Regions from separate parts of the Brevibacillus nigriterrae genome, predicted to be linked through region 3. Evidence: predicted binding sites of a transcription regulator. Region 3 holds the regulator's gene; each other region holds the start of a gene.
The links. The regulator Rex, encoded in region 3, represses fermentation and respiration genes when NADH is low (regulators of the CRP and FNR family bind a similar motif). The targets are predictions, from matches to a motif close to TTGTGAAATATTTCACAA.
Positions count from the first base shown of each region.

Region 1: the regulator Rex is predicted to act here: its motif matches at 2,562-2,579, upstream of ACPW7N_RS01080 (DoxX family membrane protein).
Region 2: the regulator Rex is predicted to act here: its motif matches at 4,564-4,581, upstream of ACPW7N_RS07445 (cytochrome ubiquinol oxidase subunit I).

Region 1 covers NZ_JBNCMT010000001.1:198,481-209,297, reverse strand. Annotated here, with positions in the region: gene ACPW7N_RS01095 (ABC transporter ATP-binding protein) at 1-372, shown strand, start outside; gene ACPW7N_RS01090 (ABC transporter permease) at 365-1,435, shown strand; gene ACPW7N_RS01085 (ABC transporter permease) at 1,439-2,407, shown strand; gene ACPW7N_RS01080 (DoxX family membrane protein) at 2,614-3,117, shown strand; gene ACPW7N_RS01075 (DoxX family membrane protein) at 3,217-3,762, shown strand; gene ACPW7N_RS01070 (stalk domain-containing protein) at 3,917-5,218, shown strand; gene ACPW7N_RS01065 (hypothetical protein) at 5,278-5,442, shown strand; gene ACPW7N_RS01060 (sigma-54 interaction domain-containing protein) at 5,509-7,230, shown strand; gene ACPW7N_RS01055 (3-hydroxybutyrate dehydrogenase) at 7,395-8,192, shown strand; gene ACPW7N_RS01050 (ABC transporter substrate-binding protein) at 8,262-9,473, shown strand; gene ACPW7N_RS01045 (branched-chain amino acid ABC transporter permease) at 9,507-10,391, shown strand; gene ACPW7N_RS01040 (branched-chain amino acid ABC transporter ATP-binding protein/permease) at 10,393-10,817, shown strand, end outside.
Region 2 covers NZ_JBNCMT010000007.1:125,667-136,483, reverse strand. Annotated here, with positions in the region: gene chrA (chromate efflux transporter) at 1-606, shown strand, start outside; gene ACPW7N_RS07465 (SCO family protein) at 596-1,231, opposite strand; gene ACPW7N_RS07460 (FixH family protein) at 1,259-1,681, opposite strand; gene ACPW7N_RS07455 (rhodanese-like domain-containing protein) at 1,749-2,063, opposite strand; gene ACPW7N_RS07450 (cytochrome d ubiquinol oxidase subunit II) at 2,170-3,180, opposite strand; gene ACPW7N_RS07445 (cytochrome ubiquinol oxidase subunit I) at 3,200-4,528, opposite strand; gene ACPW7N_RS07440 (flotillin family protein) at 4,720-6,237, opposite strand; gene ACPW7N_RS07435 (NfeD family protein) at 6,262-6,765, opposite strand; SAM riboswitch class I at 6,977-7,085, shown strand; gene ACPW7N_RS07430 (homocysteine synthase) at 7,170-8,456, shown strand; gene ACPW7N_RS07425 (hypothetical protein) at 8,548-9,411, opposite strand; gene ACPW7N_RS07420 (TasA family protein) at 9,600-10,190, opposite strand; gene ACPW7N_RS07415 (TasA family protein) at 10,288-10,817, opposite strand, start outside.
Region 3 covers NZ_JBNCMT010000003.1:203,451-214,267, reverse strand. Annotated here, with positions in the region: gene ACPW7N_RS03950 (AAA family ATPase) at 1-539, opposite strand, end outside; gene ACPW7N_RS03945 (hypothetical protein) at 532-1,062, opposite strand; gene ACPW7N_RS03940 (cell wall elongation regulator TseB-like domain-containing protein) at 1,249-1,749, opposite strand; gene ACPW7N_RS03935 (hypothetical protein) at 1,790-2,494, opposite strand; gene ACPW7N_RS03930 (amidohydrolase) at 2,913-4,211, opposite strand; gene ACPW7N_RS03925 (redox-sensing transcriptional repressor Rex) at 4,229-4,852, opposite strand; gene ACPW7N_RS03920 (ComEC/Rec2 family competence protein) at 4,867-5,754, opposite strand; gene dinG (ATP-dependent DNA helicase DinG) at 5,790-8,687, opposite strand; gene ACPW7N_RS03910 (tetratricopeptide repeat protein) at 8,769-10,235, opposite strand; gene panD (aspartate 1-decarboxylase) at 10,312-10,695, opposite strand; gene panC (pantoate--beta-alanine ligase) at 10,717-10,817, opposite strand, start outside.

The sequences.
Region 1 (10,817 bases), on a different contig from region 3:
TTTGACGTACGTACCCCGAGCATTCATACACTTGCACGTGCCTTGTCAGGGGGGAACCAACAGAAAGCAATTATCGCTCGTGAGGTAAATAAAGACCCAGATCTGTTAATTGCTGCCCAACCGACTCGTGGACTGGACGTTGGTGCGATTGAGTTCATTCACAAACGTTTGATCGAACAACGTGACAGAGGCAAAGCAGTTCTGCTGCTCTCGCTTGAGTTGGATGAAATTATGAATGTGTCTGATCGTATTGCCGTTATTTACGAAGGACAAATTGTAGGGATTGTTGACCCGAAAGAAACGACAGAACAAGAGCTCGGCCTTATGATGTCAGGTGGAAAGCGCATGCAAGGAGGAGGTAACGATGAATAAGGTAGTCCGTGTTTTTTCAAGCGAATCGTTCCTAGTTCCTGTTGTAGCTATTCTGCTCGGTCTGCTCGTAGGTGCTGTTGCGATGTTAGCGGGCGGATTTGATCCACTCTTGGCCTATCAATCGCTAGTGAAAAAAGTGTTTGGTGATATGTACAATTTTGGTGAGACCATCAGACAGATTACGCCACTTATCTTTACAGGTCTTTCTGTTGCGTTCGCATTCCGGACAGGTCTCTTTAATATCGGTGCGGAAGGTCAGTTCATCATGGGGATGATTACTTCTGTTTATGTCGGTATCGCGTTTGATTTGCCACCAATCATTCATGCACCACTCGCCATTCTTGCTGGTGGATTGGCTGGTGGACTGTGGGGCGCACTTGCCGGTTATCTAAAAGCGGCTCGTGGAGTTAACGAAGTAATCACAACGATCATGTTAAACTGGACCGCTCTTTATTTAGCGAATTACATTTTGGCTACGTTCCTCGTGCCAGAGGGGCAACAGCGTTCTGAAAACATCAAAGAGTCAGCATCGATTGCTATTCCTTGGCTGATTGAAATGTTCGAAAGCGCACGTTTGCACTGGGGTACACTTATTGCGCTTATTGCTGCATTTGTGTTTTATATCATTCTGTGGAAAACCAAAACAGGCTTTGAGCTTCGTGCAGTAGGTTTTAACCCGCATGCATCAGAGTATGCAGGTATGAACGTTAATAAAAACGTAGTAAATGCAATGTTTGGAGCAGGTGTTTTTGCAGGTTTGGGTGGTGCGGCTGAGGTACTGGGTGTATTCCATTATCAAGCGATTATGGCGGCAATGCCAGGATACGGCTTCGATGGAATGGCAGTAGCACTCATCGGTGGTAACACGCCATTAGGTGTTGTACTTGGTGCGATTCTTTTCGGGTCACTTTCCTTTGGTGCGTCAGGGATGAAATTCGGTGCAGGCGTTCCAGTCGAACTCATTCGTGTTGTAATTGCATCGGTTATCTTCTTCGTTGCTGCTCACGGAATCGTAAAGTTTTTCTTGAAGCCGATCCTTGCGAAGAAGAAAGAGGGGGTGTAGAACATGGATTGGATCACAGTTTCCAGTAACTTAGTGCATGATACGATTGTATTTTCTACAGCTCTTATCTTTGCTGCGTTAGGTGGCTTATACTCCGAACGTTCAGGTGTTGTAAACATTGCATTAGAAGGTATGATGGTGATCGGTGCATTCTCAGCGGCGGTTGTTACTTTCTTTATGCAAACGGTATTCCCGGCACCGTCTGAGCTTGCACCGTGGATTGGTTTTTTAGCAGCGATCGTTTGTGGAGCCATCTTTGCGCTGCCACATGCGGTAGCCTCAATCACATTCAAGGCTGATCAGGTTGTTAGCGGTATCGCGCTCAACTTCCTGGCTGCAGGGTTGGCCATTTATTTGACCAAAATCATTTTTAAAGGTTCAGGTCAAACAACCACACTGCAAACTGTATTTACAAAATGGGACATCCCAGTTTTAGGAGACATCCCGTACATCGGTCACGCCATTTTTGAAGCGTACCCAACCAGCTTTATTGCATTTATTTTAGTAGCTGTTACATGGTTTGTACTGTTTAAAACCCGCTTTGGTCTTCGTCTGCGTGCAGTGGGAGAGCATCCTCGAGCAGCAGATACAGCAGGGATCAATGTTGTTCGCATGAGATATACTGCTGTGTTAATTAGTGGAGCGTTAGCTGCAATGGGGGGAGCAACCATTGCTCTTACCACAACTAGCAACTTTTCTCACAACACCGTATCAGGACAAGGGTTTATCGCTCTTGCTGCACTGATTTTCGGTAAATGGCATCCGGCTGGTGCGATGGCTGCTGCTTTGTTCTTCGGTATCGCACAAGCGGTTAAGTCCCTGGTGCAAATCTTGGGTCTGACTGCATATATTCCGATCGAGTTCATCTTCATGTTGCCTTACATTTTAACGATTCTAGTTTTAGCTGGTGTTGTAGGGCGTTCAAACGCACCTTCATCACTTGGTAAAGCATACGAAACAGGCTCACGTTAATTGAATGATGGGCATTAAAACCGAAGTCTACCTTAGCGGGTGGCTTCGGTTTTTTCGTCTTTTTTGACTGGCTTGTACAAGTTGTGACAAAAAAGTAACAAGGTGAGGAAAAGTAAGAATATGAAATAAAAAAAGTGATGTTCCTCACATCTCGATGTGAAATTATTCACATATACTGAGAGTGTAAAGAAAAGGAGCTGATCATCATGATCATGAACTGGTTGAGAGAAAGTAAATACGCTGCTGGTATCTTAACTGTCATTCGCTTGTACCTTGGTTGGTCCTGGATAACAGGTGGTTGGGGTAAATTAACTGGTGAGAAGGCATTTGATGCTTCAGGGTTCTTAGCCAAAGCTGTTGAGAAGCCAGTAATGAAAGGTGAGGAATTAATCTATCCAGCTTATACCGGTTTCATTGAAAATTTTGCACTTCCTAACGTCAAACTTTTCAACTTCCTTGTTCCTTGGGGTGAATTTCTGATCGGTCTTGGTCTTCTATTAGGGGCTCTAACTACTGCAGCCGTATTCTTCGGAATGCTAATGAACTTCATGTTCATGTTCGCAGGAACAATTTCTACGAACCCATGGATGGTACTGTTGAGTATCTTTATCTTGGTAGCAGGAGCGAACGCAGGTAAATTTGGCGCAGACTATTATATTCTTCCGTACGTGAGAAAACGGATCGGTTTAAAAGAGAATCTTACATTATAGCAACATAACTTTTACAAAACGACTTGTGAAAAAATTCACAAATCTTCCATATTTCCATAAAGCATAACAAGCAGATAAAAAGGAAGGTAGATGGTATTTATGATTATGAATTGGCTAAGAGAGAGTAAATACGCTGCTGGTTTCTTGACAATTGTTCGCTTGTATCTTGGATGGGCTTGGATCACTGGTGGTTGGGGTAAATTAACGGGTGAGAAGGCATTCGACGCCACTGGATTTTTAACCAAAGCTGTTGAGAAGCCCGTGATGAAAGGCGAAGCACTTATCTATCCAACCTATACCGGTTTCATAGAAAATTTTGCACTCCCAAATATCAAACTTTTCAACTTCCTAGTACCTTGGGGTGAGTTCCTTATCGGTCTTGGTCTTCTGTTAGGAGCACTTACCACCGCTGCTGTATTCTTCGGGATGCTGATGAACTTCATGTTCATGTTCGCAGGTACAATTTCTACTAACCCATGGATGGTCATGTTGAGTATCTTTATCTTAGCAGCAGGAGCGAATGCAGGTAAATTCGGCGCCGACTACTACTTGCTTCCTTACTTGAAAAAAATGGTTGGTTTGAAAGAAATCATGCCGCATAGACCAGACACACCAAATACACCACCGACCAGAAATATAGCGTAAATACAGTGTTCTTGCAGAAAACTGTCGGGTCATTCCGGCAGTTTTTCTTTTTTATAAATAGTTGATTGGTAATATTTTGGCATAGTTCGCTCCTGATTCTAATGCGATAATAGTAATTGTGCCTTCTTGTATTTCATAGAAAAGGAGGTCCTACATGAAGAACTTTGCCAGGACATTATTGATGACAGGAGTATTACTTGGACTAACAAGCGGTGGACATGCGATCAATCACGTTCATGCTGCTTCTGCGTATCCCACCATTTCACTTGTGATCAATGGTAAGGGCGTGAAATCGGATGTAGACCCGCTTATTCGAGATCAACGCATGTATGTACCAATCCGTGTAATCTCCGAAAAAACCAATGCAAATGTTACGTATGAACCGACTACTCAAAAGATTGTGATTACCAAAGGCGACCGGAATGTAGTTCTATGGGTAAACCAAAGTAAGGCAATCATTAACGGGCAATCGGTTGTAATGGATGCTCGTCCATTTGTTTATAAGAAAAGAACGTTTGTACCAATTCGTTTTATTAGTCAATCCTTTAACTATGAGGTGAACTGGGATAGTCGCTCTAAGATTGCGAAGATATCCTCAGCCAGAAACGCACTCACTCATACTGTAAAAACAGGTGACAGCCTGTGGAAGCTGAGTCAGCTTTATGACGTTGGAGTGGATGCAATCAAGCGTGCCAACTCATTAACAGGAAACGAGATAGCAATTGGTAAAAAAGTACTTATTCTGGGTAGCAGCAGTATGCAAGTAACTTCAGCCTACCGGAAAAACAACTATGTGATTCAATCGGGAGACACTCTTTCCCACATTGCCCAACGCCATCAAACAAGTGTAAGTCAGTTGCAGAAAAATAACCCTGGTCTAGGGTATACATTGCTGGTTGGGCAGGTAATCTACTTACCTGCTGGTGCGAAGCCATCGGTACACTCTTTGGAGTCGTTACTATTTGATAAAGGGCTACTCTCGAAAAACAATCGTTTCCCACTAAGTGCAAAGTCAGAGTATGAATCAGTGGCTAACACGTATGGGGATGGTCGTGCTTGGAATTCTTCCGGGCAACAATCAGATAGGAATCATGAAGGCATTGATATCATGACACCAAAGGGCACACCTGTTTACTCCATTTCAAGTGGTCATATTTATCGCATCGGCTGGAATACGTATGGTGGATGGAGGATCAATATTATTGATTCGAGTGGAAAATACCATATGTATTATGCTCACATGGAGGCATATGCACCTGGATTGAAGCAGGGGCAGTATATCTCGGCAGGGCAATTAATTGGTTTTGTCGGTGATAGCGGGTATGGCAACAAAGGGACGACTGGAAAGTTCGCACCTCACCTTCACTTCGGTATGTATTACAAGAGTTCTGGGAAGGCTACCAATCCGTATTACTATCTGAAGTACTGGGAGCAGAATAAAATCAACCAGTTCTAATAAGTGACTGGCTAATGGGAAAGCCTAACTGCTGTACATCATCGGAGGAGTAGAGGGGGATGTATAGTATGTGGACTTGTCCCTATTGTGGTCAAAATATGGGTCAATCATTTCAGGATAGTCAATTGCACGGAATGCTTTGTCTAAACCCGTTATGTGGCCGGTTTGATGATCTGGTGGATTCTCAAGAAACACTGGATGATTGGGATACTACTGATTTTTAGCTGGAGAGCGAGAATATCGCTCTCTTTTCTAATTCTCCAGTTTTTGGTACGATTTTCTGACAGGAGGTGGAGACCATCGTATCAACTCAACTGATTGAATTTTTGGAATCGTTTCCTAATGGAGCAACAATTGTAGATTTAGAAGGAAAAATTCTGCATGTGAATCCTAGTGGCTGTCAAATACTTGGATTCAAATTAAGTGAGGTTGTTGGTCATTCGATAACGAGCATTGCACCGGGTACAGACATCTTGCAAGTGATACGGGAGGGTAAGGCCAGTGTAAGGCGAGAGGTTCGATTTGGGGACAAACTGCTTTTAGTAGATCGAACTCCGTACACGGTTGATGGTCAGATCGTAGGTGGGCTTTCCATATTCCAGGACATTACCGATATTGATCAGGTGACGAAAAAGTTGTCCGAGCAAGAAAAGGAACTCAGATACTTTAAAGAGCTGGTTGACCAGCTTTACGATGGAATCATCATGTGCAACAAAGAGGGCTACATTACGATGATCAACCAGACATATTGTGACTTCCTCGGGACCACCATAGAGGATTCCATTGGCAGGCATGTTACCGAAGTGCTGGAAAATACACGCATGCACGTCGTACTGGAAACCGGCAAAGCAGAGCTGGGACAACTCATGAGGGTTGGTGATCGTGAAATCATTGTCAGTCGGATGCCCCTTCGTGAAGGGGATGAGGTAGTTGGCGTGCTTGGTAAAGTGGTGTTCAATGATTTGCGAGAACTGCGCAACCTTGTAGAGAAATACAACATCATGGAGCGAAAACTGGATTTCTATCGTCAGGAACTAAAGCGGATGGTTAGTGCCAAGTACTCATTTTCCCATATTTTTGCGGATCACCCGATGATGCTGGATGCGATTCAACTGGCAAAGCGAGTGGCCAATACGAAATCATCCATTCTCATTCTGGGTGAAAGCGGAACAGGTAAAGAATTGTTTGCTCATTCGATCCATGAATCCAGTGCTCGATCGGAGAATGCGTTTGTCCGTGTGAATTGTGCAGCGATTCCCAAAGATCTGATGGAAGCTGAATTGTTTGGGTATGAAGAAGGTGCTTTTACCGGAGCTAGAAAAGGTGGAAAACCGGGCAAAATCGAGCTGGCCCACGGCGGAACGCTGTTTTTAGATGAAATCGGTGATATGCCATTGGATATGCAAGTGAAGCTGCTCAGAGTTCTGCAAGAAAGAGAAGTGGAGCGGATTGGATCAACTCGCCCACTTTCTGTAGATATCAGGGTGATTGCGGCAACCCACCGTCCGCTGGAAGAATTGATCAAACAGGGGAAATTCAGAGAAGATCTTTTTTATCGCTTGCACGTATTTACGATAAACATTCCACCGCTGCGCAAGTTAGAGCGATCCATACTCACCCTTGCCGCTCACTTGATCAAGCAGTTGAATCGTGATTTATACACCAATGTAGATGGTATGAGTAGAAAAGTAGAAGAGATCTTCATGTCCCATCACTGGCCAGGTAATGTGCGAGAATTACATAACGTGTTGGAGCGTGCAGTTCAATTGGCGGAGCGAGGGCAGTTGGAAGATGAACATCTTCCCGTCTATTTACAAGACAAGCGAATGATTTCTGTTGAAGAAGGGATATCGTTGGATTTGGAAGCGGAGTTGGCTAAAACCGAAAAGAGGATCATCCAGGAAGCCGTCAAACAATGTAATGGCAATAAAGTACAAGCTGCACAGCTTCTGGGAATTCATCGGGCAAGCTTGTATCGCAAGCTGGAAAAATTTCAAATTGCAGATATCTGATTGATGTCGCACGAGTGTAACATGTCGCAATTTTGCATCGCTGGTATTGTCGTAATTTTGCGACATATCCGATGTGAATTGTGACATTTCTTTGTCAGAATCTTTTGGCGTAGGATTTGCTTTGTATATTTGTGAAAACGTTTTCAAGACTGAAAGGAGGACTTATGAGTTTACACAGTTCTGATGTACAAAAACGAACAGCACTGGTTACTGGGGGAGCAAGCGGGATCGGTTTGGCCATCGCCCGAAAACTGTATGAGGCAGGTTGTAACATAGCGATTGCTGATCTGGATCAGGAGCGGGCAACAGCCTCCTTGCAAGAGTTTGCCGACTACCCTGATCGAGGTAAGCTGGCTATTCAGGTCGATATGTCTAAAGAGCAATCCATACGTCAAATGGTTACAAGCTGTGAAGAGAAGCTTGGGCCAGTTGATATCCTGGTGAATAATGCAGGCTTCCAACATGTTGCCCCAATTGAGACATTTCCCGCTGATGTATTTCAGCAGTTGCTTTCGGTCATGCTGGTTGGACCGTTTATTGCAACACAGGAGGTTTTTGCCAAGATGAAACAGAGAGGCTGGGGACGGATAATCAATATTTCTTCCATCAATGGCAAAATCGGTGCAGCCTACAAATCGGGTTATTGTTCAGCAAAGCACGGGATTATCGGCTTAACGCGTGTAACAGCAGTGGAGGCTGCGAATTCAGGAGTAACCTGCAATGCAATCTGTCCTGGATATGTTGACACACCATTGGTTCGCAATCAATTGGAGTCGCTCAGCAGCGAATATCAAATTGAGAAAGACCGTGTAGTAGATGAGGTTATTTTAAAGCAAGTACCGCAGTCCCGTTTATTGGCTCCATCGGAAATTGGTGATTTCGCAGTTTTTCTCGCATCTGATGCCGCAGCAGCTATCACAGGGCAGGCAATCAATGTCTCTGGCGGATATGTCATGCACTAATTTATTTGAATTTTTAATTAATTAACCAATTTATTTTACTGAATAAGGGGGAAATTCGTTGTGAGAAAAATGGGTATTTGGCTTTCTCTCGCTATGTTGTTATCGCTCGCTGCTGCTGGCTGTGGTCCTAAGCTGGATCAACAGACAAGTGCACCTCAAGGCACTCAGCCTTCCAACTCGTCCTCTGCGCCTGCTTCTAGTGCATCGGGTGGCGAATTTAACCTTGGTATTGCCATATCTCTCAGTGGCGGTACAGCCAAATTTGGAGAGGCAGTGAAGCGTGGTGCAGAAATGGCCGTGGAAGAGTTCAATGCAGAAGGTGGAGCAAACGGTCAGAAAGCCAAGGTCATTGTCTACGATGACGAAGCTAAGCCGGAGAAATCGGTAGAGATCGTCCAACGCTTGATTCAGCAGGATAAAGTGGTAGCCTTCCTCGGTCCTGCAAACAGCGGTAATGCAAAGGCACATGTCAAGTTTGCCCAAGAAGCTGGAGTAGCGGAAGTCATTCCAGTGGCAACGGCAACAGCAATTACCCAAACCTTTGCAAAAGATGAGAAGAATTATATCTTCCGTGTCAGCCCCTATGATAAAGGCCAAGTGGAGACCATGCTGAAATGGCTTGTAGAAGAGAAAAAGTTCAGTAAAATCGGGCTGCTACACGATACCACTGGTTACGGTCAAGGGGGTAAGGCAGACGTAGAAGCGTTGATGAAGGAGAAATACAATTTGGCACCTGCCGTCATCGAGTCATTCCAGGTAAATGATACCAACATGGAAGCGCAGCTCACCAAAATGCGAGATGCACAGGTAGATGCAGTGATTTTCTACGGCTTGGCACCGGAAGCTGCCCAATATCTTAAGTCTCGTGAAAAGCTGAATTATAATCCAATCACGGTCGCTTCATGGGCCATGGGAGATCCGACAGTTAAGCAATTGGTTGGTGACTTGGTAAACAAAGATGTATACATGGTGCAATCCTTTACCGTTGATCAAAGTGAGGGTGCAAAGAAATTCCACGAAAAGGTCGTTGCGAAATATGGGGAGGACATTTTCCCAATTGCTTCTGCCCAAGGGTATGACAGTGCCAAACTGATCCTTGAAGCAGTGAAAAAGGTCGGCAAGGATTCCAAAGCCATTCGTGATGCAATCGAAAACATGGAAGGATTCAAGGGTGTTACAGCCATTAGTGAAAAGCCATTTACCAAAGAGAATCATGAAGGGCTGACAAGTGCCAACATGTTCTTGGCTACCTATAAAGACGGTGTGATCGTCAAACCATAGCATGATTATTTCTCATCGAAGGGAGGGGAGTTCTTGTTACAGGCGGTTATTAGCGGGCTGATCTTGGGGAGTATCTACGCCATTATTGCACAGGGATACTACATTACCTATATTACCACCCGAACAATGAACTTTGGTCAAGGTGACTTCTTGATGGTGGGCGCTTTGATGGGGCTTACGACATTGGGAGCACTGACAACATCAGGCATTAATGTATGGGTTGCCGTGCTTGTCACGGTTCTGGTACTCTTTGCGGCGATGAGTCTGTTAGGCATAGGCCTTGAACTGGTTGCGATTCGTCCACTGCAGCACTTCATGTCTATCGGCTGGATATTAAGTACGGTTGCCGTATCCATTATGCTTCGCAATATTGCCATGCTGATTTGGGGAAGGAACGTGATTCCTTTCCCCTCCCCCTTTGGCAGTGAAGTGTACCGATTGGGGGGTATCGGTATTACCAAACATGAATTGTTCGTAGGGCTCTGCGCAGTTATTATAATGGTTTGCTTGTTCCTATTTTTGAACAAATCGTTATTGGGGAAGGCGCTAGCAGCCGTTGCCTTCAATCCGGATGCGGCCTCATTGATGGGAATCAATCCACGGAAAATGGCAATCCTTGCCTTTGCTTTATCATCGGCATTGGCAGGAATTGGCGGAATCCTGGTCGGTCCGATTACCAATACAGCATTTTTCATGGGGGCTACCCTTGGCCTGAAAGCATTTGCTGCTGCCATTATCGGTGGATTGGAAAACCCTCTGGGAATTCTCATTGGTGGGCTTCTGTTGGGTATGATTGAGCAGGTATCGTCCATGTACAATTCTGCCTACAAGGATGCCAGTGCCTTTATCCTCATTCTGATTGTCCTTATCTTTATGCCGCAGGGACTGTTAGGCAAAAAAGTGAAGGAGAAGTTCTGACATGAAAAAGTGGCTCATTTATTTGCTGATCGGTGTGGGGCTGTTTTTGTTTCCGTGGATTTTTCCCAGTTCATATTATGTGCACTTGGCACAGGGCTTTTTGTATACCTATATTGTTGTCGTCGGGCTCAATTTACTTGTTGGATTGTCTGGTCAACTCTCACTTGGGCATGCTGGATTTTTTGCAATCGGAGCGTATGCTACGGCAATCCTGAATAATGCGGGCATTCCTTTTATCCTCAGTCTGTTGATTGGAATGGGTATCTGCGCACTTGCCGGATTTCTCGTTGCCATGCTTTCCTTGCGGGCAAAAGGTCCATACCTCGCAATGGTAACGATTGCATTTGGTCTTTTGATCGAAATTATCGCCAACCGCTGGGTAGATGTCACCGGTGGACCAGCAGGACTCTACTTACAAGAACCGGA
Region 2 (10,817 bases), on a different contig from region 3:
AAAAACAATACTCACACACTATCAGCCCCATTACTGGCTTTTTCCCTTGGATCTGCTATAGAACCGAAGATTGCTGGGGCGACGTCACAATTATTTTGGATATTTTTAAAGATCGGTTCGATTCTCTACGGAAGCGGCTATGTATTACTTGCCTTTTTACAAAAAGACTTTGTGGATCGCTTAGGTGTTCTCTCTTCCCAACAATTACTTGATGCCGTCGCTATCGGTCAATTTACTCCAGGACCTGTTTTTACAACGGCAACATTCATCGGATACTTGATCTCAGGTGTCCCAGGGGCACTCATGGGAACTTTGGGTATCTTCCTGCCCTCATTCGTATTCGTAGCCGTGCTTACCTTCTGGATGGATAAATTGCGGACGAACCCGTGGGTTGCATCGTTCATCGATGGTGTTACGGTTGCCTCATTAGCTTTGATGGCTATGGTCAGCCTCAAGTTGGGAGTCGCTGCAGTCATCGACATCCCAACAGCCATTCTGCTGATCTGTGGACTCGTCACAGTCTTTCGTTTCAAGCTTAATTCAGCATGGCTCGTCCTTGCGGGTGGGCTGATCGGGCTTGGGCGTTATCTATGGATTACTCTTTAGCTAACCGCTCCATATCATCAATAATTTCATTGATATCCATACCTGCTCCCATTCCATACATTTTACGGATATTTTTATCCTTATCCACGAGGAATGTTTTCATTGTATGGATGTACATACCATCCGGTTGTTTCTCATAACCGATGCCAAACTGACTTGCCACCTGAGCAATTGCCGCTTCCTCTCCACGCAGGAAATACCAACCGCCGAGATCCGCATGGAATGCACTGGCATAGCGTTGAAGAACCTCAGGTGTGTCTGTTTGGGGATCAAATGTAATGGTAATGAATGCTGTTTCCGAACCAAAAATCCCCTTTTTCTTCAATTCCTCCTGTACCTTTTCCATGATTTCCGAAGTGGCAGGACAAACATCCGGGCATTTCGTATAAATAAAAGAAACGAGACGTACCTTGCCGTCCAATTCATTAAACTGAACGGGCTTCCTGTCGAGATTCTCCAGGGTAAAGTTTTCAACATGCTTGATAAACGGCAGTCGGGTTGAGCCCCACCAGAACTGATAGGCCAGAATAGCTGCAATGGATGCGATGAGAACAGAGGCTGTCGTTACAAACCAATACTTGCGCCAAAAACTGATCGATGGACCTGCTTGGTTTTCGGATGTCACACTCATTCACTCCTTACTCTATATCTCCTACTCTTTTACTTGAAAGGAATAGGAAAACAGTTTTTTCTCTCCCGATGGTGAACCATACTCCAGCTCAACCTTCCAGGCTCCCGTCATCATGATATGCGGTCCTTCGCCTAACCATTTCCCGTCAGCTTGAGGCTTCAATTCTTCTTCACTTTTCCCATGTTCCATACCTTCCATCGAAAAGTGCAGGGTTGCTTTACCCTCTCGAATTGGCTGTTCATCAGGAGATGTAATACTCACAACAAACTGATTCGGCCCCACTTGCCCAGGCGTAATCACAAGCTCGGCTACGGTATCACCGGACTTGGACTCCATTTGCATTGGCACGGGACCTTCTTGTGCTTTTTGACCACAGCCGGCAGTCCATAACAAGATTAGCAACAATAACAACGAAACTGCGAGAGAAGGTATTCTCTTCATCATTTATGTCACTCACTTTCTAATTAGAGAAAAACCGTTCTCTCTCTCAAGGAAAGAACGGTCTTCGGTATTATTCTGTCGCTACTTTGCCCGGCCAAGCCAACATTCCGCCAGCCATATTCTCCGCTTGAAAACCGTGTTGCAGGGCGAATTGTGTTGCGTTCCAGCTACGCACTCCACTTCGACAGACCATCACAATCGGTGTCTCTTTATCCAGTTCGTCCAGTCGGTGAGGAAGTGTACCTAATGCAATATGCTTTGCTTCTGGAATATGACCGTCGTTCCACTCATGCAGTTCTCTCACGTCGATGATTTGGATTTTATCTCCGTTTTCCAATCGCTTCAGCACTTGTTCTGGCATAACTTCTCTTACATGATTGTCCATGATTCCAAAAATCCTCCTGTTAGTCACTCTTGCAGACGAATCTTCCTACTGTTTCCATCTATTGTACCATATAAAAGGAACAAACCCCAAACGAGTGAACAGTTTGTTATTTTCCCTGGACGTATTTGGCGTCGAACAGAAAGAGTCGCAACAGGAGAATGAGCGATGGCACAAGCAATAACAAACCAGCAATAAAGCCAATGACTAAGGCCAGACCCATCTCCGGGCTGTTAATGCTGTCGGCAATCGTAATATACGGATAAAGCAGGTACGGCAAGTGTGACACCCCATACCCCCAAAACGCAAAGCCGAACTGAAGCAGTACCATGACGAATGACCAACCGTAGTAGCGTCTTTTCAACAGCAAGGCTAAAGCGATCAGAAAACACGCAAACGACAAGAGGAATAGCCCGCTCACATCAAGCATGTTGGTAAAATGCTCGGGATTGTGCGTACGGATCGACAAGAATACGAGAAAACTTGCAAAAATCGTAGGCAAACTCCACACAATGGCAAATGAGCGAAGCAACGTCGTCGCTGCTCGGTCCTGCGCTTTTTGAGCATAGTAGGTTAAAAAGCTGGCGCTAATGAACAGCACACTGACCAGCGCCAGTAAAACCACTGCCCATGCATACGAACTGGTTGCCAATTCACCCATTAACAGCGTAACTTTGTTCTCCCCCACTTCGATAAATCCACCTTCTGAAATGGTCAAAATAGTCGCCAATGAAGCAGGGATCAAAAGCCCTGTCACACCGTAAATCAGATGGTACAGCAGGCTGTCTCTCGCTCCATAATGGGCAAATGCGTAAAAGGAACCTCGAAGAGAAAGCAGAACAAGTGCGATACTGCCTGGAACTAATAATGCCGTTCCATAGTAGTAGGCTGTATCAGGGAAAAACCCGACAAGACCCACGATAAAGAATATCAAAAAGACATTGGTTACTTCCCACACGGGCGACAGGTATCTGGCTATGATGCCGTTAATGATATGGTCCCGCTTCGTCAGCTTCGAGTAAAACGAGAAGAAACCCGCTCCAAAGTCAATGGATGCCACGATAATATAGCCGTACAGAAAAATCCAAAGCACGGTGATTCCGATCATTTCAAGCTTCATCGTTCTTCCTCCTCTCTCCCTATTTGCTCATATATGTGGCAAGCTCTTGTTCAATTGGTTTTTTCCTGAACATGCGGATCAGCACCATCGTGCACACAATACCCAGGAAGGTATACAAAGAAGCAAACAGCAACAGCATTTCTCCCACATTTGCGGCCGTTGTTGCGGCATCGTTGGTTTTCATGTACCCGACTAATATCCAAGGCTGACGACCAATCTCAGCGAAGATCCAGCCTAATTCAATCGCAAGCATGGAGAGCGGCCCACCCCAGAGAATTCCTTGCAGTACAGGGCGTGGTGTCACTTGTCGATTCCGTCTGCGGTAGAACAGATAGATCAGAGGAATGATGATCATATACGTACCAATCACGATCATTCCATCGAACAAATAATGGACAAACAGGGGAGGATGCTCATCCTTGGGTATGTCATTCAACCCAATAACCTCGCCTTTCAGTGAATTCGTAGACAAGATGCTCAAAAGATAAGGGATGCGAAGCGCATATTTCACTTCATTCGTTTCTTCATCATAAACACCACCCAGAATGAACTCCGCTTCCCCTTTTGTCTCAAAGTGCCACTCTGCGGCTGCCAGCTTCACTGGTTGGTATTTGGCCAAATACTTACCGGAAATATCTCCCCACACGGCCGTTCCAACGGAAAAAATCAAGGCGAGAACCACAGTAAACGTGAGCGCTTTTTGATAGTACTCGGTCGATCTTTTTTTCAAAAGCTGGTACGCTGCAATGGCTGCAAGGACAAATGCAGATGTTGCATAGGCGGAAAGGATGACGTGACCTGTCTTCGACGGTGTAGCGGCGTTAAACATCGCTGCAATCGGCTGTACATTGTGAATCGCCCCATCAATCAGTTCAAATCCTTGCGGCGCATTCATAAAAGCATTCACTGTTGTAATAAAAAAGGCTGATGCTGTGGAACCGATCACAACCGGAATCGAGAACAGCCAGTGGACATATGGATTGCGGAATCGATCCCACGTATACAGGTAGATTCCAAGGAAAATGGCTTCAAAGAAAAAGGCAAACGTCTCTAGAAACAGCGGCAGAGCAATTGCTTCCCCGGCAACTTTCATGAACGAAGGCCAGAGCAAGCTTAACTGCAACCCGATACAGGTCCCTGTCACCACACCCACGGCAACCGTCACCGTAAAGCCTTTGGCCCAACGCTTTGCCATCATGGTGTACATCGGGTCTTTTTTGCGGATTCCTAACCATTCCGCTATGGAAATCATGACGGGTATCCCAACACCCAACACAGCAAAAATAATGTGAAAACCTAACGTCAGGGAAGTCAGAATTCGAGCTAACATTGCATTATCTAATTCCATTGTTTCTCCCTCCTACTACATTCGGTATTTCTATACTGTGAATTTTATCACAATCTTTTCGTTTTAAATTTTAACACCGTGTATATAGTGTGAACATTCAGCGTCAACTCTGTTACGAATTTGTGATTATGAAAAACACCCTTCCATTTTTGTCGGGAAGGGTGTGGGCGCAAGTTATGCCTCATATTCAGTTATTCCTGACTCTTTGTATCTTCTGCTTTGATCTCAACCGGTTTCACAAGCTCTTGCTGATCCTTTTCCAAAAAGCCTGCAATCATCTTGTTCATATCCAAGCCGGATACGTCTTTAAGCATCTCTGGCAGTTGTGCCATCAACTTGGTTACATTCATACTCAGGCGATTTACCCCATCGCCTTGCCCGCCGCCTGCATCGACAATCGTTACCTTGTCGATTGCTTTCATCGGTTCAGCTACTTTGGCAGCAAGCTCGGGCAGCATTTTGGCGACGATATCCAGGACGGCTGCGTGACCGAACTTTTCGAAGGCTTCTGCCAACTTTTGCTTACCTTCTGCTTCCGCTTCCAGCTTCAAGCGAGTAACCTCTGCTTCCGAGGTACCTTTGGCACGCTCTGCGTCGGCAATCGCCAAACCTTCCAGGCGTTTTTGCTCAGCCTGTGCTTTGGCTTCTGCTTCGATCCGGTATTTCAAGGCATCTGCTTCCCGCATTTTCTTCGCTTTCTCTGCCTCAGCGGACTGCTCGACGGCATAACGGTCGGCGTCTGCTTTCTTTTTCACTTCGGCGTCGTATTGGCGCTCCCTGCGGAGAATTTCCTTTTCTTCCAGCTCGATTTCCTTCTGCTTGCGCACGATGTCAATCTTCATTTCTTCTTCCGTTACCTGTTGTTTGGTCATCACTTCTTGCAGTTTGTACGCCTGGTCGGCTGCTGCTTTGGCTCGGTCTTGTTCCTGTTTGTAGGAAGCGACCTTCAGTTCCTTTTCTTTCTCCGCTTCCGCAATGTTGGTTTCTTTGAGCAATTCCGCTTTACGTGCTTCTTGCTCTGCTTCCGCCTGTTTAATCCGTGCTTCCTTGTCAGCCTCTGCCTGTGAAATGACCGCATCCCGTTTCACCGCAGCAATTTGCGGGATACCCAGAGCAGCTAGATACCCGTTCTTGTCTCGTACATCTTTAATCGTAAAGCTGACAACTGACAAGCCCATCTTCTTGAGGTCTTTGGCAGCAACCGACTGAACTTCCTGAGCAAAACGCTCCCGATTCTTATAAATCTCTTCTACTGTCATGCTGCCGAGGATCGCACGAAGGTAACCTTCCAGCACTTCTTGCGCCTCACCTTGCAGTGCTTCATCCGATTTGCCCATAAACTGCTCGGCAGCGGTTGCGATATCTTCGATGGAACCGCCTACCTTGATAATCGCTACCCCGTCGGCCATGACCGGAACCCCTTGTTCGGTGTAAACTTCCGGCGTTGAGACATCGAGTTTATGGGATAGCAAACTGAGGAAATTCGCTTGTTGGAAAATGGGCAGGATGAACGCACCTCCGCCTCGCACGATCTTCATCTTGCGTCCCGATTCATCCGTCAACACATTCTTGCTTCCGAGATAACTGCCTGTTACGATCATCGCCTGGTCGGCACCGACTGTCTTGTATCTCGCCCAAAAGGCAATACCCAGAACTACCAGCACCGCAAGTACAGCTACGACTGTGATGAGAATCGATGGTTCTGTCAAACGGAACACTCCCTTATCAAATTCTTATATGTGCGGCTTTACGTACAAAACGTGGTCCTTGACTTCCACTACAATCACTTTGGTTCCCTCCGGTATCGGCTCCTTCAACCAGCTTGCAGCCATGTGGTTAGTCGTTCCATTTACCATTGGGATGACAATTTCTCCTAGACTAGTTGCAGGAACCGTCGTCCATACTTCTCCAACCCTGCCCACCAGTTGCATGATGGAGTACCCTGTTGATGTTTCCGCATGATTCATTGGTTCAATCCAGATAAAATACGAAAGAATAGCGATAATGGCACCGCTTAACAAACTTAAGAGAATGGTAGTGAGCGTGGTGAAGGTAGTAAGTCTTGTAAGCAAAAATCCACTTCCCCCAAATACTGTAATCCCGCTCACCAGTGTCAACGGTTGGATAACAGGGATTTGAAAATGATCCAGCCACCCGCCGCTATCTCCAAAGAGCAACGTCACGCAAGCATAAAGCAAACCGAATCCGATACAGATAAGAAAAATCGTATCCAACATGCACGTTTTCACCCTCATTTCTTTTCTACAATGAAACTGCAGTTATCTGAGATGGTGCCTATCCTGTAATACGCATTTTTCTACATAAAGTTTCCAATATTTGTATAAATTTCACTATAGCAAATATTAACTTTTTTATGTTGACAATTCCGACCAGCACGCTTAGAATTAAAACCAATACAAAAATGGATGAATTTTCATAAAACTTAAAAACTCATCAAGAGTGGTGGAGGGACTGGCCCGATGAAACCCGGCAACCGGCATGACAACATGCAAGGTGCTAAATCCTGCAGAATCCAATTGATTCTGAGAGATGAATGTAGCGACCGTTAGTGTATGCGCCTTCCTCTACTCAGAGGAAGGCTTTTTTATTTCCCCATTTATCTAAAGGAGAGATGATGTACATGGCAGACCAACAGTGGAGACCAGAAACGATCGCACTACACGGAGGACAGGAGGTTGATCCGGTAACAGGATCTCGTGCCGTTCCGATTTACCAGACTTCATCGTATGTATTCCGTGATGCCGAGCATGCTGCGAATTTGTTTGCTTTGAAAGAGTTCGGAAATATTTATACTCGCATCATGAACCCTACCCAGGATGTATTCGAAAAGCGAGTTGCGTTACTGGAAGGTGGCGTCGGTGCCCTCGCAACATCGTCTGGTCAGGCAGCCATTACCTTTTCTATCCTGAACATCGCACAGGCAGGCGACGAGGTCGTGTCCTCCAGCAGCTTATATGGCGGAACGTATAATTTGTTTGCCCATACCCTTCCGAAGCTTGGCGTGAAAGTACACTTTGTTGATCAATCCAATCCAGAGAACTTCCGTGAAAAGATTAACGATAAAACGAAAGCTGTATTTATTGAAACAATCGGTAACCCACGTATTAACGTAGCTGATATCTCTGCTATTGCTGACATCGCCCATGAGAACGGCATTCCGTTGATCGTAGACAATACATTTGCTTCACCCATCCTCTGCCGCCCAATTGAACACGGTGCTGATATCGTCATTCACTCCGCTACCAAATTTATTGGCGGACATGGGACTTCCATCGGCGGTATTATCGTAGACTCAGGCAAATTTGACTGGAACAATGGCAAGTTCCCAGGCTTAACCACTCCTGATCCAAGCTACCACGGTGTCGTCTACTCGGAGGCTGTTGGCAACCTGGCATACATCATCAAAGCTCGTGTACAATTGCAACGTGACATTGGTGCTGCCGTATCTCCGTTCAATGCGTTCCTGTTCCTGCAAGGGCTGGAGACACTCCATCTGAGAGTAGAGCGTCACAGCCAGAATGCACTCGCTGTAGCCCAGTTCCTCGCCAGCCATCCGAATGTGGAATGGGTCAACTATCCGGGGCTAGAGACAGACTCCCAGTATCAGTTGGCGAAAAAATACCTGCCAAAAGGGCAAGGCGCCATCCTTACGTTCGGGATCAAAGGCGGCGTAGAAGAAGGCAAGAAGCTGATTGAGAACGTTAAGTTGTTCTCTCATCTGGCTAACGTGGGTGATTCCAAATCGCTGATTATTCATCCTGCGAGCACTACGCACCAGCAACTTACCGAGGAAGCACAGCGTCTTGCAGGTGTAAATCCAGAGTTGATCCGTCTCTCCATCGGTACAGAGGCGATTGAAGATATCCTCGAAGATTTGGATCAAGCATTGAAAGCTGCATTAGCCTAACCAAAACCAGATCGATCCAAAAAAGAGCTTCCCCTTCTCATAAGGGAAAGCTCTTTTCGTTTTACAGGTTATGCTATCTTTATTTTTTAGGTTAATTCGAACGGCTGCCATGTTCTAACACCATGAATTCTTTGGCACAATATGCTTGGTTGCCCACATACACCGTAGCCACGTAAGTTCCGTCGTTCTTCACAGGATAATCAAACGTAGAGAATCTTGCTAAGTAATGAGGTTCATCAACTTTATTATCAAACTTCAGTGTTCCATCTTTCATACTGAACACGTAGCTGACCGTGCCTCCATTCACGCCAGGCCCTGTAACTTCAAGGCGGACATCACTACGAGAGGCAGTTTCCAGTTGTCCTGATGGATCGTGTAGATGAAATTTAATAGGAACCGTCGACTTCTGGTGCAGAGTGAAGTTCTGATTGCTAAACGGAGGTTCGAAGCAGTCTCCATCAGGAATTTGTTGTTCGTGTCCAATCGCTTGAAAATCTAACGAAAATGCAGTTTGTTTTCTCTGAAACTCATTTCCTGCCTCATAAGGAAATTTCGCAACAAATGTAATATTGGCTTTCTGGAAGCTGGCAATCGTCCCCAAGGGGAGTTGATTCAGATCATGAAGAAGCCCTTCATATAGTTTGCCTTTGCTATCAGAAACAGTTAGCACAATTTGATTATAAAGTTCCTCTGAACCTGCTTGCTGGGTAGCACTAACCGAGTAATTAAAGTCAATATTCCCGTTATTTTGAACTTCCATGTTGGAAGTAATCCAATCACCTGGTTTCATATTATCCCCGATTAACAGCTCTGTGGAGGGATTCAAGTCCAGATCGATCTTATAGTTAGTCTCGTATGCTCCTGTACCTGCAAAGGGCTGATTAGCAGATAAAAAGGTGGTTACCCCTAGCAAAACGATTGAGCCGAGGATTAACTTCAACCGATACTTCCTCATACCTATCCCCCCTACTATAGCGACAAGACCAATTCGAAACTATCGTACCATGTAAAAATACCTATACACATCAGTCACGAAGATAGGTTCACCTACAACCAGAGTATGAAAGACAACCCATCCGCACAGCCAAAATAAAAGCACGGACCTTCACTCCTGATGGAAGGTCCGTGCCTCTGTATTGTTCATTATTTTTCAACACCTGCTGTTTGTGTGGCCTCCAGTTTAAATTTGAGGTTTACTTTATCACCTTGGAAGATATTCTGGTCTTGGCCATTATCATTGAACACAATTTTCATGGCGACCGTATCTATATCGCCTACAGGTAGATCCTTATCTTTCGTTTTATACAAGGAAGAGATATCGGGTGATTTCTTGTTATCCGTCAGTGCTTTTAATTCCTTTAATGTCTTATTGAGGACGATTACTTGCCCATCACTTGTAAGAAACTCTACGTTTAAGTGACTAGCGAAATCATTTGAACCGTTATCACCTTTTGCATCATCGATTGTGTAACTGGTGTGCATGAGAACATCCTTTATATCAAGCGTGCCACTGTTCATAATATCGAAGTATCTGACCATGAAATCGCCTGGCTTCAAGTTCTGCACGTCAAATGCAACAGTTGGGTTAACGGAGAGATCAAGTTTCCCCGCAGCAAACTTGTTATTCACCTCTGCTGTATCATTGAAGTAGGCATACGTGCCTCCACCGATCAATGCCGCACCTAAGCCTATGGAGACAAACGCCAGTGCGAACTGTTTTTTTAAGCTCTTCACGAATTGTTCCTCCTTTATTCTTTCTATTTATTTAATAAAGGTGGGTGCATATTCACCCACCTTCTCTCTTTGAGAGCCTTCTTGTGGCTCGTTACGATTATTTTTCTTCGCCTTCTGTTTGTGTTGCAGTGAGGTTGAATTTCAAGTTCATGGAGTCGCCTTGGAATTTGTTTTGGTCTGCGTCGTTATCAACGAATAAAATTTTCATGACCATTTCATCTTCATCGCCATTTTCCAAGCCTTTCACGCCATCGTACCATGCTGCGATATCGATGCCGCCTTCAGCTTCCATTTGGTCAGTCAGGTCAGACAATTTGTCTTTCCAGAATACCAATTCTCCATCTGCAGTCAGGAATTCTACACGAAGATGGTCTGCCAAATCTTCACCAGCGTTATTGCCATTTGCATCCGTAACTGTATAGTTCATTTTCATTAATACTTCATTAATATCCAAGGAGCCAGAGTTGATTAATTTGAAGTTTCTTTCCATGGAGTCGCCTGGTTTCAAATTGCTAACATCGAAAACTACTGTTGGATCTACAGAGAGATCAAGAGTCCCTGCTGCGAAAGTATTGTTCACTTCTGCTGTGTCACTGAAGTATGCAAAAGTTCCCCCACCGATAAGTG
Region 3 (10,817 bases):
CCGATGACGTCAATCTCGTCAATAAAGATAATGCCTGAATCTTGTCCGTTTTTCTCAGCAAGAGTTTTCACTTCGCGAAACAAATCACGAACACGCTGTGCACCTACACCTACATACATCTCTACAAACTGAGAACCGGAAGCTGCCACAAATGCAGAGTTGGTGTAGTTAGCTGCTGCTTTCGCCATCAAGGTTTTTCCTGTTCCCGGAGGTCCTGTCAAGAGAACCCCTTTTAACGGTCGAATCCCATAATGTTTGATCTTGTCTTTATGATTCAAAAAATCCAACGCTTCTTTTAGCTCTTGTTTTGCACGTTCTTGTCCCCCGATATCCGCAAACGAGATATCTGTCTTGGGAACGGAGTGCTTGTTACCTCGCCCGTTCTTTGCAGCAACACCAATACCACCCTGGCGGCTCACTATGAAAAACAAACCGGCTAATACAGCCGCAAACAACAAGAATGGCCCGATGTTAATTCCGAGGAATAACAAGAAGATTAGGACAGCAGGTACCACTCCAAACAATATTTCCTTACCCACGAGCATTCACCTCACTCTCTTGCTGCTCACGAGGGACGATGGTGTAGAATTCATCTGACCCACGCTTCAGAAAGATGTAAATGTTGCTCTTATCCATACTGGTAAGTGCCAAATCCAATTGATTCTTCACTTTCCACTCATTAACCAATGCCGGAAGTTTGCTGTACTGATGAAGTTCCAACGCTTCTGTCAGCGCAAAAGTTCCGTTGTTCCACACTTTTTTCAACTCTTCATTTTGATTCGTCAATTCAACGATGACTTCTTTATTTTTCACGATTCCGCTGATGTCATTCTCAAGAGACTTATACTCTTCTGGAAAATCTTCCGGCTTCGTAACTGTTAGCTTTATCAGCATTTGCTCCTTTGTAATCTGCAGGTCAGCCAATGTAGCTGACTCCATTTGAGCGATCTTCGTACGAACTGGTTCTTCTATTTCTACTTTTTGAAACAGAAACCAACCGCCAAACAGGAGAGCCAACGCGATAAGTAGCGATGAGATGATCGGTACTTTACGTACTTGCATGAGATTACTCCCCTCCTCTATTATCTACACGATTTGTATATATCGTAATCTATCAACTGGAGAACGATTTAAAGTATAGCATATTAACAAAATGAATTCCTATGTAGATGTTGGGTATTGAGGAAAAAGAAAAAGACCCCATATTAAGGGGTCTTCAAACATGTAGCATCGGTGCTTAACAGCCGTTCAACTAACCGGGTTAAGGCGATACGATTTAAGTACTTTACCCGTCTTAAAATCGTAGTACACGTAATTGTAACGTTGTTCCTGGTCAATATAGACGGCTTCCCAGAATTTTTGATTGTCATCTTTTCCAGGAACGATGTGCAGAATTCTAGCATTCTTGTCACCTTTTAACACTGCTTCCTGTACACTATTTCTCGTTACAACGCCATCCATTATTTCAAAATCAACCGAATCTGGTGTGAGCCAGGCGATTACAGGTGTGCCGAAGTGATTCTTTCCAATCACAACCGCATAGACCTTTGTCCCGCGAAATTCGCTGATTTCATCAATTTGTGCAATTCCCGTCCGATCCTTAACCCATTGCCGTACCTGATCCTCGGAAGCGTATTTCTCGCCAACTGCACTTGAAGTAAGGTGATACAAAAATCCACCCAACAAAAGCAACAAGATTCCTACAGCAATACCTACACGTACATACACAAACACTAACTCCTTTTTCATCCTCCTGACTCTTGCTTACGCTGTTGTCAGGCGGTGTCCCTTAAAAACGGAACACGAGTTGATCTCTTTGCTGATTCTGAAAGCTGGGTACTAGCAAATCAACAGTTAATTGCTTTACCTCGAATTTATCGGTATCATACCATAGCTCATAGCGAATAACCACATCTTTCAGCGTTTGTCGCATGATTTCATCTGCCTGAAATTGTGGCCCCAACCAGAGCGAAATCATGGACTCCACCTGATTGGACGGAAGAGCAAACTGAAGCCCTTTGAGCCCATCCCGATCACGCTTATGCAACTCTGTCGGTACGAGTGAATGAAGTTGTCCTTGTATGATCATGGCGTGTTCATAAGGGGTAAACAACGCATAAGGAAGAAATTCTAATGGCTGCTCTTTCCCATCCACTTGCAGTTCAACTTTGTCTGTACTGCGTTTCATCTGGATGATATGACCTGATACGTTGCCCTTGACATCGAATGATTCTCCACGATATACGCCTTGATACGTCTGGTCCCTGGTCTTTACCTGGTAGGTAACAGGTGTATCACCAGCCAGTTTTTTGACGAGACTGGCAAGCTGATCATGATGCAAGGTATCCGGGTCTCCCTGATTTTTTTCTTCCATGGATGAAGATGCAGGTGTCGTTTGAGGTGGTTTGGTTATAACAGCAAGGAGCATACCGAGCAGGAAGAGACCAAGAAAAATGGGGATCAGCCACCATAGTTGGTTCCTTCTGATGTACATAACGCTCCCCCTCCCTCGTCCCAGTTCCTAAAATTTATGAAGGACTAGAAGGTTTTAGAACGATACCGAAAACTTTCTAAACATAGCGGTAGTGTTAACGGTCATACTACAGGTACACCCCAAGGAGGTGAGCGTGTGAAGCTGCCAACGACAACCTCCGTCGAACCGAGCTGGTCGTTGCTACAGGAATACCGAGTTTCCTGGGCAGGTTTATCATCACCGCTTAGAGCCTTTTCACAACATTCACCAAATGAATACCGCCACACCTCTTTAAAAAACATTTGGCGTTACAGCCAAGATTCTAGCTAACCAAAATATTCCTACCTACACCTTTCGCTTTTCCTTTTGCTCCCATCATTCACCAGGTGTGTTGACAAGGCTGTTTGTCAAAATGCCTTTGATGGGAGACTTTTTCCATTTATCGTTTTAAAGAATCAAACATGCGGTTTGCTTCATAGATTACTTTTTCTTCATCCACCGTGAGCAATTCACGATTTCTCATAATCCATTCCCCTGCAACAATCGTATCTGTTACGTCACGGCCATTTGCCGCATACACCACATGTGAAATTGGGTTATGAGCCGGATGGAAATGCGCTTGAGCACTGTCCAGCATGATGATATCAGCTTGTTTGCCAACCTCCAGTGAACCCAGCGTCTCTTTTTGGAATACCCCGTCAGCGCCCAAAATGGTTGCCATACGCAATGCATCTTCGGCTGGTACAGCGACTGGATCATTACGTACGCCTTTGTGGAGGATCGCCGCCAATTTTAATTCCTCAAACAGATTCAGGTTGTTGTTGCTCGCAGAGCTGTCTGTACCTAAAGAGACACTAACACCCTTGGACAACATCTCAGGTACACGGGCAACTCCGCTTGCCAGCTTCAGGTTACTCACGACATTGTGCGAAACCCTTACATTATATTTTGCCAGTACATCGATTTCTTCATCCGTCAAATGTACCGCATGGGCAACAAGGGTTGGACGGGAGAATACGCCAAGGTTCTCCAAGTGAGCGACTGGTCGAACACCGTAATCCTTCACATTTTGCTCTACTTCCCACGCTGTTTCTGACATATGGATGTGCATCGGCAAATCAAGCTCATGGGCACGTTCCAAAATTTGATTGATAAAGTCTGGAGTGCAAGTGTAAGGAGCATGAGGGGACATCATCACGGTAATACGCCCGTCAGCCTGATTGTGCCAATTACGAGCAAATTGGGTAGCTTCCCGCAGTTTCGCCTGTCTTTCTTCTTCTGAACAAAAGCCAATCATCCCACGGCACAAACGAGCACGCATGCCTGAGTCTTGAACCGCTTGGGCTACTTGATCCATATGATCATACATATCAACAAACGTCGTCGTTCCAGTTCGAATCATTTCAACAATGGAAAGATAGGCGCCCCACTTCACGTGATCAGCCGTGAATTGAGCTTCAAGCGGCCACATTTTATCTTCCAGCCATTGTTGCAGCGGCAAGTCATCCGCATACCCCCGCAGAAGCGACATCCCTACGTGACCATGCGTATTGATGAGACCAGGGAGAACGAATTTGTTTTTGCCGTCGATCACTTGATCATAGCCAGTCAGGTCCTCTGGAGTTACTCCCACATAAGTTATTTTATTTCCCTCAAAGGCAATCGCACCATTTTCGATAACTTCATTTGCAGCGTTTACTGTGATCACAGTTGCATTGGTGATGATGGTTTTCTTCAATGTTGACACTCCAATCATTATGTAAGGTAATAAGCCAAGCTTTGCAAGCTCGAAGTAACATCGGCATGATGTATGCGAACATCTTTTTCTGTTCGCAGGTTCACAGGGGCAAAATTGAGGATCCCTTCAATTCCGGCTTCTACGAGCTGGTCAGCCACATCCTGCGCGGCAAATGCTGGCACAGTAATTATCGCCAAGCGAATTTGCATATCAATAATCACTTGCTTCATTTCGGACATTGGTCGAATCATCAGACCTGCTATGATTTTTCCGTGTTTGGTCTCATCAGTATCAAAAATAGCTACAATTCTCATATTATCTTTCAAATAGATATTGTAATTACTGATGGCATGTCCAAGATGACCTGCTCCGACCAAAGCAACATGGATTTCCTGGTCCAGTTTTAGTATCTGTCTGATTTTTTCGATCAGGTAATCAACGTCATAACCGATTCCCTTTTTGCCAAAATCTCCGAAAGCAGCAAGATCTTTTCTGATTTGCGCAGGATTCACATCAAGTGTTTTTCCCATCTGTTGAGAAGAGACGGTTTTCACATCCATTTGATTGAGACTGATCAAATACCTTAGGTAAATTGGTAAACGACGAACAACAGCTTCAGATATTTTCGGTGCTTTTACCATGATCTTCCTCCTCTCTATTCTCTTTTTTTCTTAATAACCTTGTAATCTTTTCCATTCGATAGGATAGAAATCGTTCCATGAATTCCGGTTATATACGTTTCCGCCCATGATTCACTCAGGCGCTCGACAATTTCCTCCTGATTCGCTTTCATTTCTTTCTCAGACAATCCTGTTTCAATAACAGCTATCTGAGCATCAACCTTGGTCAAAAACACCTGTGATGACGCCTGGTTGCTTCCTTGACTCGCTACTTTCAAGATCTCTGATCGGAGAATCTTGGTGTATCGCTGCAGCAGTCGGTCTTCTGCTTTTTCGCTGATTGCACTGGTGAAAAGAAAACGCAACTGATCCTGCTTAAGTTGAAACACCAACGAATTATCCTGCGGTGATAAAAGCAGCGGTTCGCTCGGATTCAAAACTTTCAACACAATCTTTTCGTCAAAAGTCAGTTCATCACCTTCTCCAAGCAGGATAAGTTTTTTGTTTGCAGGCAAGGGTATTACCTGTTGAATGGATCTGTGGATCGCTTCTGGCATCAGGATGGTATCGATTTGAAAATGGTTGGAAAGCTCAGGGTAGCCACCCGCATGAGTAGGCAAATCGTTGGTGATCATCACGTAGTCGATTTTGGTCACTTTGCGCTCTTCCAGCAGTTCCAAAAGCGTGGAAACATCCTTTTCACTTCCTGTATCGATCAACAACTTCTTCCCGTTTGGAAAAGTAATCAATGTACTCTCCCCGTTTTGTAGAGGGAAAAACACCGTAATCATGCCAAGAAAGTCATTTTCATTCTCGCTTAATATTGGGTCATCTACTTTTACTACGTTTTTCAAATGATCGTCAATTGAACACGCAGTCAGTAGAAAGGTGAGTACGATAACCAGCAAGCAGTTGAATCTCATAAAATGATCACCCTTCAGGAACAGCATGTTTCATTTTATGATTCTTCTTCTGCAACCATTCTTTTTTGGGGGTCGAGAAAAGGCGTGATCATTTCACGCAACGAAACCCATGGCCCTGTCTTTGTCTGGAAAGGTGGCAAGGAAGCAAGGAACGAACGTCCGTATCGTGATTCTACAATCCGGGAATCAAAGACGACAATCACCCCTTGATCCATATGATGGCGAATCAGTCGTCCCACACCTTGCTTGAATCGAATGATGGCCTGTGGCAGGGAAAGCGACATAAACGGATTTTTCTTTTCTTCCTTCAGTCTTTCCGAACGCCCCTCAAGCAACGGATGATTCGGCGGTGTAAACGGGAGACGGACGATGACAAGACAGCTTAAGTCTTTGCCAGGGATGTCTACTCCCTCCCAAAAACTGCTGGTGCCAAGCAACACGGCTTTGGATTCACGCTGGAAGTTGCGGACAAGCTTGCTGCGATTACTGCTGTCAATGCCATGTCCTAACAGTGTATACCCCTCTTCTTCTGACAACAACTGCTTCATCCCTTCATAGACTTGACGAAGCATGGAGTAAGAGGTAAAGAGGATCATGGTCCGCCCTTCTGCGGCTCGGACAACATCGACACAACCTTGTGTGACGGCATCCAGATACATTCTCTCATTCTCTGAAATAGAAGGTAAATCCGATGGCAGCAACAAGAGTCCCTGTTGTTCATAGTCAAAAGGTGAAGGCAGCGTAACCGTACGATAGTTTTGTTCCTGATTTGCGTCAAAACCCAATCGCTCCAACAAATAGTCATAGCTGTTTTTCACCGTCAATGTTGCTGATGTCAGAATCACACTCCGCTTTTCTGCAAAAAACTGTTCACGCATGGTTTGTCCAATATGCAGTGGCAAGGCGTACAGAAATAAATGCTTGCGAGAGGTGCGTGATTCAATTTCCATCCATTTCACCAGGTCGGCATCGTCTTGTATAAGCAAGGTATGAATGGTCTCGATTGTCCGCTTCACATCTTGCACGATTCCTTCCAGATCTGTCTTGCATCTTTTTACACCGAAGGAAAGTGGCTTTTCGGGCTTTTGAATCGGTGCAAGCAGTTCCTCAAGATTCGCTCCCAGTTCAGCGAGTTCTTTCTTGCATTTTTCAGACGAGGTAATGATACGAGCGTTGCGATCGCTAAAATCTCCCACCCGATAACGTACAGTCGCTCTTCCGATATCGATTGTCTCTTTGGCTCGCTTCAAAGCCCAATGATACAGAAGCTGTGACCATTGCAAGTAGGTTTCTCTTGCCTTGATGTGTGTCCGTCTGATTGTCTCCATCTGTTCTTGGACAAAGGTGGAGAGCGAGCTGTCCCACTCGTTCAATTCATTGCTGTACACGTTCAAAATGGCTTGCTCCTGATCGGTTTCCAGCCTTTCGAGCAAATACATAAGCTGAGCAGTTGAATACTCAATGCCTAAGTGTTGACTGGCTACTTCCTCTAACTGATGGGCCTCGTCGATGATCACTACCGGTGTTTTGGGAATAATCCCACCATCTGCATCCATATCCGAAACCAAAAGAGCGTGATTCACGATAATGAGATCGGCTTCACGTGCTCGTTCTTTTGCTTGATAGTAGAAACAACGAGAGAACCACGGACAGTGTCGGTGCAAGCACGAATGCGTATCACTTTTGACTTGCTGCCATAGATTGGATGCTGCGGGTGGAAGACTGATTTCCTCATAGTCTCCTGTTTCTGTCTGCGTCAGCCAGGTGACGATCTGAGCTTTAGCTAGCATGACCTCATGGGATGAATCACTTGAATCGTTCAAGGTTTGCTCAAATTTTCGCAAGCACAAATAGTTTCCTCTTCCCTTCAACTGAGCGGCTCTCATGTCAAAAGGAAGGACTTTCTGGAGAAGCGGAATGTCTTTTGCAAAAAGCTGTTCCTGCAGTTGAATCGTATGAGTGCTGATCACCACTTGTTCCTGATTCAGCTTTGCCCAGAGGATGCTCGGGATCAAATAAGCGAGCGACTTGCCGGTTCCAGTCCCCGCTTCGGCAAACAGGTGTACCTCGTCGTCCATTGCAGCATAAATAGCTCGGATCATGGCTTCCTGCTCGTCTCTTCGCTGAAATGAAGGGTTCTCCCGATGCAAAGCACCTCCCTCTCCCATCAGACTTTCGAGAAGGACATCAATTTCCATATGAGCAAATGTTTGTTTGGTTTCAATCCAATGCTTTTTTTGCTTACGTAACGCAATCTGACGATATGTATCCCAGTTTTCATCTTCGCTCTGTTCCGTTGGTGCCTCTGGATCAAACGAACAGGTCATCATTTTTTCCATCTCGACATGACGTAGCAGAGCGCCGATGTCTGAACGAAAAGTGTTCACTAGCATCTGCAAGCGTTGAATCGTGATGAGCGGCATCTCTTTTAGTATCAATAGCAAGTGCAACAATAATTCAGACGTTGCCAAAGCATCGCTATCAGCCTGATGAGGGTTTTCATGCTGAATGTCAAAGGAATCCGCTAGTTCTACCAAGCGGTAACTCTCTTGCATGGGCAAAAGAAAACGTGCCAACTCGACTGTATCCAGCACATAGCCATCAAACGGATAATAGCCCTGACCAAGCAGGGCTTCTTGAAGAAAGTTCAAATCAAACGATGCGTTGTGCGCAACAAACGTACGTCCGTCCAAATAACGCAAGAAATCTGGCAAAACCTCTTCCATGGACGGTGCATCAGCAACCATCTCATCGGTAATTCCGGTTAAGGAAGTAATAAAGGGTGGTATCGGCTGATTCGGGTTTACCAGTGTTGTATATTGATCAAGTATTTGTCCATCCTCAATGACTACCGCACCAATCTGGATGATGGTATCACCATTTTTTGGATGGGTTCCTGTTGTTTCGAAATCTACGACGATGAAACGATCCAACTATCGTCACCTCTATATGTAAGCTGCCAAACTTGATAGTCCCTTCGTAGCATTCGGCAGTCAATGACAAAATCCTGCTTTTCAGATATGGATTCTGTCTGTTTTTTCTTCCAAAACAGGGGAAGACAGGCCAAGTTTCGCATTACATAGCTTGAGATATTGGGGTACCTCACCGTAGTGCCCTGTATCATAAAGCACTTTTTTGAAGTAATGCTTGGCTACCTTCCAGCTTTCTTCCTTCACGGCAATTTTCCCAAGATGATAATACCCGAGTGATTGCACATACGGGTCTTGTTCGTCTAGAAAGGAACTAGCCAGCCGTTTTGCCTCTGTGTATTCTCCCTCGCAACAGTAGATGGTCACAAGTCCCGACAATGAAAGAATATGTCTACGATTGCGCAGGATCACAAAGCGAAAAATTTCTCTTGCCCGCTCGATGTGACCGCCACAAAGATGCATCCACCCGTAACTAAAAAGAAAGTCGTTATTTTGGGGAGCAAGCGCAATTGCCTTTTTCACTAACGGGATTGCTTTATGCTCTCCTTCAATCAACCAGGTGTTCCAGCCATGCCCATGCCATGCCCAGGCTTGACGGGGATTTTGATCAACAAGGTAACGATAACAGAGCATGGCTAGATGTATTTGTCCATTGGCTTCATACATGGTTGCCATTTCTCGTAGCAACTGCTGGTCCGTATTGCGGTCTGGCACCTGGATTTGAATTGGTGGATTCAACTGAAGACTGCTGTCTTGCTGACGGAGCAAGGATGCGATCCTGATCCACAAAACGAATGCTTCCCAATCAGTTTCGTTTTCTTCCAGATATTCATCCAACTTTTCAATGGCTTCGTGTGCCTCTCCTTGTTGGAAATGACAAAGCGCCAGATTAAACAGACTCTCCGCATGCGATGGCATTACTTCTCTTGCCGATTCAAATGACTGGGCAGCTTCCAGGTAGTGTTTTTCCTCAGCCAGAATACAGCCAATCGCATTATAACTGATAGCCGAAACCTTTGGTGAACTGGCGGTTTTGCTTAATAGACGAAACTCCCGCAAAGCAGCTTCTTTCTCATCATTAAAATACATACTGTATGCGTAATACAAGCGACCGTGTTCCCAATCGGGATTCTCTGTCAGAAGCTTGCTAAAATAATTTCGGGAATCTTCGAAAAGCCGCAGATGGTAGAAACCTTCACCCTTGCGAAAAAGATGTTCATGTATTTCGAGTTCGTCGGATGAATCTTTTCCTTTGGCGAAAATAGGTGCAGATCCCGTATTCGTTATCGATTTCTCATCCTGTGTAGGGTTTGTCGCTTTATTTGACGGATCAAACGTATGATTGTTACCACTGAGTTTTACTTTTTTTATTAAAGTAGAAAGCTTCTCTTCATATTGAATCCACTGATCTACGATTTGATCGCTTATCTCCCGGTGTTCTTTTAATTCTCCCGCCAATAACAGTCTTCGCTGGGTATCAGCTGTTTTCCACTCTGAATCAATCCGCTCCAACCCATTACACAGTGAAGTAAAATATTCATCAAGCTTCAAAAAAACACCCCCCCAATCGGACGCTGATTACTCTCATTGTCTCACTGGAAGGGTGGCTCTATTCAATTAGAACCTCTTACAAAATCGTTGCGTGAATTTCTTCGCCAATGATTTCCTTGATCTTGTTATTTTCACCCATAATCGCAACTTTTGGTTTGTATGTTTTGATCTCTTCATCAGTCATCATTGCATACGCAATAATAATGACGACATCTCCAGGTTGAACAAGGCGGGCTGCAGCACCATTCAAACAAATAACACCGCTTCCAGGTTCGCCTTCGATTACATACGTCTCTAAACGGGCTCCGTTGTTATTATTTACGATTTGCACTTTTTCGTTCGGCAACAAATCGACTGCTTCCAAAATATTTTTATCAATGGTAATACTACCCACATAGTTCAGGTTGGCTTCCGTAACCGTAGCCCGATGAATCTTGGACTTCATCATCGTGCGAAACATGAGTATTTCCCCCTCAATCGTTTAGATGGTAACCATCACATTATCGATCAGTCTGGTGCGTCCGAATTTAACCGACAGGGCAATCAGGTACGTCTCTCCCTGTCGCAGCTCAGATTCAGCTA